Regions from separate parts of the Turicibacter sanguinis genome, predicted to be linked through region 2. Evidence: predicted binding sites of a transcription regulator. Region 2 holds the regulator's gene; each other region holds the start of a gene.
The links. The regulator HrcA, encoded in region 2, represses chaperone genes, less so after heat shock. The targets are predictions, from matches to a motif close to TTTTAGCACTNNNNNNNNNNNAGTGCTAAAA.

Region 1: the regulator HrcA is predicted to act here: its motif matches at 2,008-2,038, upstream of htpG (molecular chaperone HtpG).
Region 3: the regulator HrcA is predicted to act here: its motif matches at 1,904-1,934, upstream of HLK68_RS06620 (co-chaperone GroES).

Annotation. Positions count from the first base shown of each region.
Region 1 covers NZ_CP053187.1:2,268,382-2,271,671, forward strand. Annotated here, with positions in the region: gene HLK68_RS10995 (YhgE/Pip domain-containing protein) at 1-1,400, shown strand, start outside; gene HLK68_RS11000 (ribosomal maturation YjgA family protein) at 1,431-1,805, opposite strand; gene htpG (molecular chaperone HtpG) at 2,064-3,290, shown strand, end outside.
Region 2 covers NZ_CP053187.1:2,743,341-2,746,630, forward strand. Annotated here, with positions in the region: gene dnaK (molecular chaperone DnaK) at 1-861, opposite strand, end outside; gene grpE (nucleotide exchange factor GrpE) at 894-1,448, opposite strand; gene hrcA (heat-inducible transcriptional repressor HrcA) at 1,461-2,483, opposite strand; gene trxA (thioredoxin) at 2,682-2,996, opposite strand; gene HLK68_RS13320 (amino acid ABC transporter ATP-binding protein) at 3,179-3,290, opposite strand, start outside.
Region 3 covers NZ_CP053187.1:1,345,729-1,349,018, reverse strand. Annotated here, with positions in the region: gene groL (chaperonin GroEL) at 1-1,554, opposite strand, end outside; gene HLK68_RS06620 (co-chaperone GroES) at 1,601-1,888, opposite strand; gene HLK68_RS06615 (type III pantothenate kinase) at 2,115-2,885, opposite strand; gene coaBC (bifunctional phosphopantothenoylcysteine decarboxylase/phosphopantothenate--cysteine ligase CoaBC) at 2,879-3,290, opposite strand, start outside.

The sequences.
Region 1 (3,290 bases), 470 kb from region 2:
TTGAAACGTTTATTTCAACCTCACAAGGAAGTATTAATGATTTATTTCCAACAGTGAAAGCTGATGTTCAACTCGTGACTGATATCACAGCAGAAATGATGAAGTATGTCGATGGACTTAAACAAGCAATTGAATCAGGTTCTGCAGAAGCACCAACGATGATTCAAAATTTAATTACAAAAGTGAATAGTGGAGAAAACCTAGTCGAATCTTTAGTTAAATTACTAGAATCTTTTAATAAAATTTCATTTGGAAAGCCATTGACAGGAATTATTGAACAATTAAATGGAATAAAAACAGAGCTTGTAAATATCTCTAATTTTTTACAGACATTATTTGATGAGGTTGTGAATAGTGGAGAACCTGATTTAACGCTTTTAAGTAAAGTTCAAACGGTTTTACAAGATGTTCAAACCATTTCAAGTGATTTAGTTAATCATTTTGATGATAAAGTTGCAGCTCCTTTGAATTCAATTTTAGATGAAGCTTATAAAACCTCTCAAAATGTTTTAACCGTTTTAAAAGATGCAGAAGCTAAATTACCTCAAGTTAGTGAATTATTAAATGTTGCTTATGAAGGAGCAGATACAGGAATTGAAGCGATTCAATATGTGAATGAAAAATTACCTCAAGCAGAAAATATTATTGCTGAGTTAGCAGGTAAGGTAACGGATATTAATAACAGTCAAGAGCTAAAAGATGTATTAGAACTGCTTCAATCGGCCGTACAAGAACGTGAAGATTTCCTATCAAACCCAGTGGAACTTGTAGAGGAAACAGTGTTTCCAATGCATAATTACGGAACAGCTATGACGCCGTTTTATAGTGTTTTAGCCATTTGGGTAGGAATGACGTTACTCGTTTCAATGTTATCTGTCAAGGCAAAAGGAGATTATCATCCAATTGAGGAATATTTCGGTAAATTCTTATTGTTTGTTAGCATTTCTCTTGTTCAAGCGTTGATTATAGCATTAGGAGACTTATATATCTTAAAAATTTATTGTATGAATTCTGGTTTATTTATTGTAAATTTACTCTTTACAGCCGTGACTTTCACCTTTATTGTTTACTCACTCGTTTCAGTCTTAGGTAATGTTGGGAAAGTTGCATCCATTATTTTATTAGTTCTACAAGTGGCGGGTTCTGGTGGAACCTTCCCAATTCAATTAACGCCGAAGTTCTTCCAAATGATTAATCCATTTTTACCATTTACGTATTCGATTTCAATGGCACGGGAAGCCATTGGAGGGGTTGTCCAAACCGTATTAACGAAAGATATCGTGATTTTATTGATTTTTATTAGTGCGGCCATTTTAGTGGCTATCTTCTTGAAAAAACCACTGAATAAATTATTGAGTGGTTTTGCAGAGAAATATGAAGAAAGTGGTCTTGGGGAATGAAAAATAGCAGGGGCTTTATCCCTGCTATTTTTAGTAATATAGATGATAATCTAAACAAAATCCAATTAAAATACCAATGGCATAGCTTACTAAATCTTGAATCAAAAAACCATAGCCTAAAACTAAACCACCAAGTGTGGATGCTCTTATTTGATTAATCCAATCGGCTTGGTACAATTGACTGAATTCAATCAAATAAGAAAAGATGAAGGCGAGAAGGAGACTTTTGATCAGTGTTCCATTAGGGTGTAAAAATTGAAAACCAAAATAGACCATCATTGCCCATAATGTATCTCCAATATATGGCGCAATTGAATCGGGAAAAACGAAAATGAATTTTCTAGAAGCTAGTCCGAGTCCAATGGTTAACACCACCATAAAAAAATAAATCCTTCTTTTTTTCATTAATAAAGCCTCCTTTTATAGCGATAATCCTATCACAATAAGCGTGGGGAAACAATGGCAATGAGGGAGTTTTTTTGCTAAGAAATAACCCTCACAAACATCATAAAATGATAGATTCAATATCAAAAAAGCAAAAAGTTGATATTGAATCTTTGAAGATAGTTGACAGGCATTTTTAGATATGATATATAAGAATTATATAAATTAGCACTCGTTTATTAAGAGTGCTAATAAAGTAAAAACAGAGGAGCGATTGAATTGAAACAGTTTAAAGCCGAATCAAAACGATTATTAGATTTAATGATTAATTCTATTTATACCCATCGAGAAATTTTCTTACGTGAGTTGATTTCAAATGCAAGTGATGCCATTGACAAGCTATATTATAAAGCCTTGACAGATTCGAATTTAAGCTTTAATCAAGAGGACTATTATATTAAAGTAACGGCTGATGAGACAAACCGTACAATTACGATTTCCGATACGGGAATCGGGATGACAGAAGCACAATTAGATGATCACTTAGGGGTCATTGCAAAAAGTGGATCATTACAATTTAAAAAAGAGACTGAATTAGAAGATGGACATGATATTATCGGACAATTCGGAGTTGGATTCTATTCTGCCTTCTTAGTCGCTGATAAAGTAACTGTGATTTCAAAATCAATTGATTCTGATCAAGCTTACAAATGGGAATCTTGTGGAGCAGATGGATATACCATTGAACCATGTGAAAAAGCGACAGTCGGAACAGATATTATCTTACATTTAAAAGAAAATAATGAAGATGAAAATTACGATGAATACTTACAACAATATAAATTAAAATCAATTATCAAAAAATATTCAGATTTTATTCGTTATCCAATTAAAATGGATATTGTGTCTTCACAGTTAAAAGAAGGTAGTGAAGATGAGTATGAACAAGTAACCGAAGAGCAAACAGTTAACAGTATGGTTCCAATTTGGAAGAAAAATAAACGTGAATTAAGTGATGAAGATTATGAGAATTTCTACACAGAAAAACATTTTGGATATGACAAACCATTAGCACATGTTCATTTAAGTGTAGATGGAAATGTAAGTTATAATGCAATCTTATATATTCCTGAAAAAATGCCATATGATTTCTATACAGCAGAATATGAAAAAGGATTAGAGTTGTATTCTAGCGGTGTACTAATTATGAATAAATGTGCTGACCTTTTACCAGACTACTTTAGTTTTGTAAAAGGAATCGTCGATTCAGAGGATTTATCACTCAACATTTCACGTGAAATCTTGCAACATGACCGTCAATTGAAATTAATTGCGAAAAATATTAAAACAAAAATCAAAAACGAATTAGAAAAAATGATTAAAAATGACCGAGAAAAATATGAAACATTCTATGAGTCATTCGGTCGTCAATTAAAATTCGGTGTATACAGTGATTTTGGAGCAAATAAAGATGTCTTACAAGATTTATTAATGTTTAAATCATCA
Region 2 (3,290 bases):
CATTGTACGTTCAACAAGAGTTGAAGTCATCGCATCAAATTGAGCACGTGATAAAGTTTTTTCTAAATGTAAAGGTCCTGTTGCATTCATTGAGATGAATGGTAATGAAATTTGGACAGATGTCACTCCTGATAAGTCTTTTTTAGCTTTTTCAGCCGCATCTTTTAAACGTTGCATTGCCATTTTATCTGCTGATAAATCAACACCTGTTTCTGATTTAAATTCTTTTACTAACCAGTCAATAATCACTTGGTCGAAATCATCTCCACCTAAACGATTATCTCCCGCTGTTGATAATACTTCAAATGTTCCATCTGCTAACTCAAGAATTGAAACGTCAAAAGTTCCTCCTCCTAAGTCATATACTAAAATTGTTTGTTCTTTATCTGTTTTATCTAATCCATAAGCTAAAGCTGCTGCTGTTGGTTCATTGATGATACGTTTAACATCAAGACCTGCAATACGTCCTGCATCTTTAGTCGCTTGACGTTCAGCATCATTGAAGTAAGCTGGAACTGTAATAACTGCTTCAGTTACTGGTTCACCTAAGTATGCTTCAGCCGTTGCTTTTAAATTTTGTAAAATAATTGCTGAAATTTCTTGTGGTGTATAAGATTTTCCTTCAATTGTTTCTTTATGGTTTGTTCCCATATGACGTTTAATAGACATGATTGTATTTGGATTTGTAATTGCTTGACGTTTTGCAACATCACCTACTTGACGTTCTTCACCTTTGAATGATACAACTGATGGCGTTGTACGAGCTCCTTCTGGATTAGCGATAACTTTCGCTTCTCCACCTTCCATAACTGCAACACATGAGTTAGTTGTTCCTAAGTCAATACCAATAATTTTACCCATTGAGATTCATCCTCCTATATAACAATTTAGAATTATTCGCTTACTTTTACCATTGAAGGTCTAATAACACGATCTTTTAATTTATAACCTTTTTGAAGTTCTTGTAAAACCATTCCTGATTCTACCCCTTCAACTGCTTCTTGCATCACAGCTTGATGCACAGTTGGATCGAAGGCCACGCCTTCTGCTTTAATGACTTCAACCCCTTCTTGCTTTAATGCCTCAAGTAATTGGGTATGAATCATTTTAAATCCTGTTAAGAATGTTTTTGTATTTTCATCTTCAACCGTACTAGATAAAGCACGCTCAAAGTTATCAATCGCTGGAATAATATTCGTAATCACAGCCTGTGAGCGATATTTCGCTTCACGAACGCGTTCTTCATTCATACGACGTTTAAAGTTTTCAAGTTCAGCTGCATTACGTAACAATTGATCTTTCAGATCTTGAATTTGTTGTTTTAATTCCACTGTTTCATCGATAACTTCTGATTCCGTCTCACACTGGCAATCACCATTTGCTTCTTGGCAACCTGCTTCTTCATTTAATTCTTCTAATTCTTCAACTGGTTGGGTTTCCTTATTCAACCGCCCCACCTCCTATTTATATAAATCAGACATAATTCGTGCGACATGCTCAAGAAGTGGAATGATTTTTCGATACTCCATTCTCGTCGGTCCTAAAACCGCAATCTTCCCAAATTCATGGTCACTAATTTGGTACGGAACCGTGATTAGTGTACAGTTTTCCATCGCTTTTATTTCGTTTTCTTGTCCAATTTTAACCGTCAATTCATGAGTCTCATCATCTGACTCAATAACTTTTACAATCTCATCTGCTTCAATCATACTAAACAAATGATAAGCTTTATCTAAATCATTGAATTCTGGTTGTTTCAAAATATTAGATTTTCCACTTAGAATATAATTGTTTTGAGAGAGCGACTGAGAAAGTAATTGAAGCATTGTATACATAATTTCCTCTTTGTATGTAATGAAATCATGTAATTGATTTTCAAAGCTTTCAGTTAACTTATCATGGATTTCACCCACAAATTCACCGACAAGTAATTCATCGAGCGCTTTAATAATGGTCTCCATTTTTTTAATATCAATATTGTCAGGAATCGTAATTGTCCGACTCTCAACATGCCCTTGGTCTGTAATAAGAACAAAGACAGCTTGTGCATCTGAAATCGGAACAAACTGAATTTTTTTCACTCGACTGTAATCACGAGAGGGACCTAATAAAATTGACGTATAATTCGTTAAACTTGAGAGCAATTTAACCGCTTCTTTAATGGTTGTTTCACGTTCAAATTGTTTTTGATTTAACAATTGTTTAAATATTCCTACTTCTGGTGTTGTCTCCATAGGTTCTTCTTTTACAAGGTAGTCTACGTAATAACGATATCCCTTTTGACTCGGGATCCGACCACTTGACGTATGTGTTTTTTCAAGAAAGCCCAAATCTTCTAAATCTGCCATTTCATTTCGAATCGTAGCAGCTGAAAAATTCAGTTCTTCTTTTTTAGATAAGACGCGCGAACCTACTGGCTGTGCCGTGTGTATGAACTCTTCTACAATTGCCTTTAAAACAAGTATTTGTCGTTCCGTTAGCAATGTAAACACCTCTTTTAGCACTCGTTATCATCAAGTGCTAATACCATTATATATAACCTTATTAGCACTGTCAACTCATTAGTGCTAATTTTTTATTTTTTTCAGAAGTCTAACTTCAGCAACCGTCTACCTTGATTAATATTCTCATTTCATGCTATTTCATACAAAAAAAGACACTCCTAGGAGCGTCTTTTTGAATTATTTATGCGATTCAATTAATGATAATAACGACGCTTTTGGTTGGAATCCAACTGTTTGCTGAACTGCTTGACCGTCTTTAAATAAAATTAATGTTGGAATTGACATCACTTTAAATTGTGACGCAACACCTGGACAATGATCCACGTTTACTTTAACAATTTTAGCAACACCTTGTAATTCAGTCGCTAACTCTTCTAGAACAGGCGCAATCATCTTACATGGTCCGCACCAATCTGCATAAAAATCAACTAAAACTAATCCAGTTGCAATTTCTTGAGCAAAATTTTCTTCTGTTGCATGAATAACTGCCATGTTTATTTCCTCCTCTAATACTTCTTGATAGTCTATCATAAGTATATCATATTACCATGAAATTACAAATAGATTGCACTTTCACCCAAATATTATTTCACATTTTTAGACACCTATCCCCATAACTTTCTAACAATCCCTTTATTTTAAACAGTAAATGGAGCGCCAACATGATCCTTTAACTAATTTAAATATCGGCGTAAAAATTCTTTCGTTCGTGCCTGTTTAGGATTTACAAAGATTTCATCTGGTGTTCCTTCCTCAGCAATCACCCCTCGATCCATAAAAACAACT
Region 3 (3,290 bases), 1.4 Mb from region 2:
AACTGCAGCTTCTGCTGTTAAGAATGAAGCAGAAATACTTGCCGCATTTTGAAGTGCTGAACGTGTTACTTTTGTTGGGTCAACAATTCCAGCTTTGAACATATCAACAAACTCATCAGTTGCCGCATTATATCCAAATCCAGTTTCTAATTCTTTTAATCGATACACAATAACTGATCCATCGATTCCTGCATTTTCAGCAATTTGGCGTACTGGAGCTTCTAATGCCTTTAAAACAATTTTAACTCCTGTCGCTTCATCACCTTTAGCATCAATTCGAGCTACTTCATTATAAATATTCATATAGGCTGTTCCACCACCAGCAACAATTCCTTCTTGAACCGCTGCACGTGTTGCATTTAACGCATCTTCGATACGTAATTTACGCTCTTTCAATTCTGTTTCAGTTGCAGCACCTACTTTAATAACCGCAACTCCACCGCAAAGTTTTGCTAAACGTTCTTGTAATTTTTCACGATCAAATTCAGACGTTGTATTTTCAAGTTCTGCACGAATTTGAGCAATACGAGCTTGAATATCAATTTGTGATCCGGCACCTTCAACCATCGTTGTATGATCTTTTGTTACAATAACACGTCCTGCATGACCACATTGATCAAGAGTTGTATTTTTTAACTCTAATCCTAGCTCTTCAGTGATTAACTCTGCACCCGTTAAAATTGAAATATCTTCAAGCATACGTTTACGACGATCTCCAAATCCAGGAGCTTTAATCGCTACAACATTAAATGTTCCACGTAACTTATTTACAACTAAAGCTGCCAACGCTTCATTTTCAACATCATCTGCCACAATCACCATTGGACGACCCGTTTGAACTAATTGTTCAAGAATTGGTAAAATATCTTGTAAAGTCGAGATTTTTGAATCCGTCACTAAAATATATGGATTATCTAAAATTGCTTCCATTTTATCTGTATCAGTTACCATATATGATGATAAATATCCGCGATCAAATTGCATTCCTTCAACAATATCCATTGTTGTTTCGAATCCTTTAGACTCTTCTAATGTAATCACACCATCATTTCCAACACGTTCCATTGCTTCTGCAATTAACTTACCAATTTCCTCATCAGCTGCAGAAATAGCTGCAACATTAGCAATCGATTCTTTTCCTTCAATCGGTTTAGAAGCCGATTTTAATGCTTCAACCGCAACCTTAACAGCGCGTTCCATTCCACGACGAATCGTCATTGGATTTGCACCTGCTACAATATTTTTATTTCCTTCACGAATCATAGCTTGTGCTAAAACCGTAGCCGTCGTTGTCCCATCACCTGCTACATCATTCGTACGACTTGCTACTTGAGCCACTAAACGAGCTCCCATGTTTTCAAACTTATCCTCAAGTTCAATTTCCTTTGCAATCGAAACCCCATCATTAATAATTTGAGGTGCTCCAAATTTTTGCTCAAGGATTACATTTCTTCCTTTAGGTCCAAGCGTTACTTTTACTGTATCAGCTAACTTATCCACACCACGAATCATCGCACGACGAGCATCTTCAGCAAATAAAATTTCTTTTGCCATTAAAATTCCTCCCTTATCACCTATATTTAAACTATTTTAATATCAATTATTCAACAATTGCTAAAATATCCTCAGATGAAACAATCACTAAATCCTTCCCTTGATGGTTGACCTTAGTTCCACCAAATCCATTATAGATAACACGTTGTCCCACCATAACATCAAGTGGTAAACGTTGTCCATTATCAAGAATACGCCCTTCTCCCACAGCCAAAATAACACCTTCAGAATGACTTGGCTTTGCAGCTTCTCTTGAAAGAATAATTCCACTTGCCGTTGTTAGTTCAACTTCTACAACTTCAAGTACAACATGATTATTCAGTGGTTTTAACATAATGTTCCCTCCTCGTTTTAGCACTCAAGATGTAAGAGTGCTACTGTGTTGATTATACAAATACTAATAAATATTGGCAATAGATAAAAACCAAATTCCTATTTATTATAGTCACTCTTTCCATAAATATGCTTAATTTTATTGAGCATTCCAATTATTAAAATGCTACTTGTCGAGAAATGAAAAAAGTTAGAACGATTTAAAATCTTCCTAACTTTTTATTTCTCTAATTTTGTTTTGTCTTTTGATAGATGATTTTCATTCCCTTAAATCCTAAATCTGGATCATAAACATCAATCATATCCGTTTCATTAAAAATAATTCGACCAAGACCCCCAGTTGCAATAACCTTAAGATCCTTGCCAACTTGCTCTTTAACCTTTTTAATAATATATTCAGTTTGTCCAATATATCCAAAGACAAGTCCACCTTGCATGCTTGTAATTGTATTTCGGCACACAATTGACTCAGGCTTTTTGATTTCAATCTCTGGTAATTTAGCAGCTTGAGTCCATAATGCTTGAGCACAAATTTCAATTCCAGGTGAAGTTACGCCAAACTCAAATTCTCCAAATTCATTAACATAATCATACGTTGTCGCCGTTCCGAAATCAATCACTAGCGCAGGTCCTCCATAAATATGATAAGCGGCTGCGATATCTACAATTCGGTCTGCTCCAACCTCTTTTGGATTTTCTGTTTTAATCGAAATACCTGTTTTCACGCCAGGACCTACAATCATCGGCTCTAAGTTAAAATACTTACGAATTCCATTAGTTAAAGAATGCATAACCTTCGGCACAACACTAGAAATTAAGACAGCTTCAATCGATAAAGGGTTAATATCCTTCGTACGGAAAAACGACAAAATCGTAATTCCAAACTCATCTGACGTTCTTTGCATCTTAGTTGTTAATCGAAAATTAGCAATTAGCTCATCTTGATTATACACACCTAATGTAATGTTTGTATTTCCTACGTCAATAACAACTAACATACTTCTCCTCTTTTCTCCATTAACATCGTCATCAGACGACTTAAAATCTCATATCCAACTGCCTCTTTACTCATTAAATCAAGCTTCTCACAGTTCGATTCCGTAATAAATGTAACTAAATTTGTATCTTTATTAAAGCCTGCACCTTCATCTGTTAACTGATTAGCAACAATCATGTCAGCTTTCTTATTTATTAATTTTTTAGTCGCAAACTCGACTAAATTTTCAGTCTCCATTGCGAATCCACAAACCACTTGATGCGGTAATTTATGTTGACCAGCATAAGCTAAAATATCTTGATTCATAACAAATTCTAAAGTCAATCGATCACCAGATTTTTTCAACTTTTGATTTGCAACAGATTCAACACCGTAATCTGAAACAGCTGCTGATTTAATTAAAATA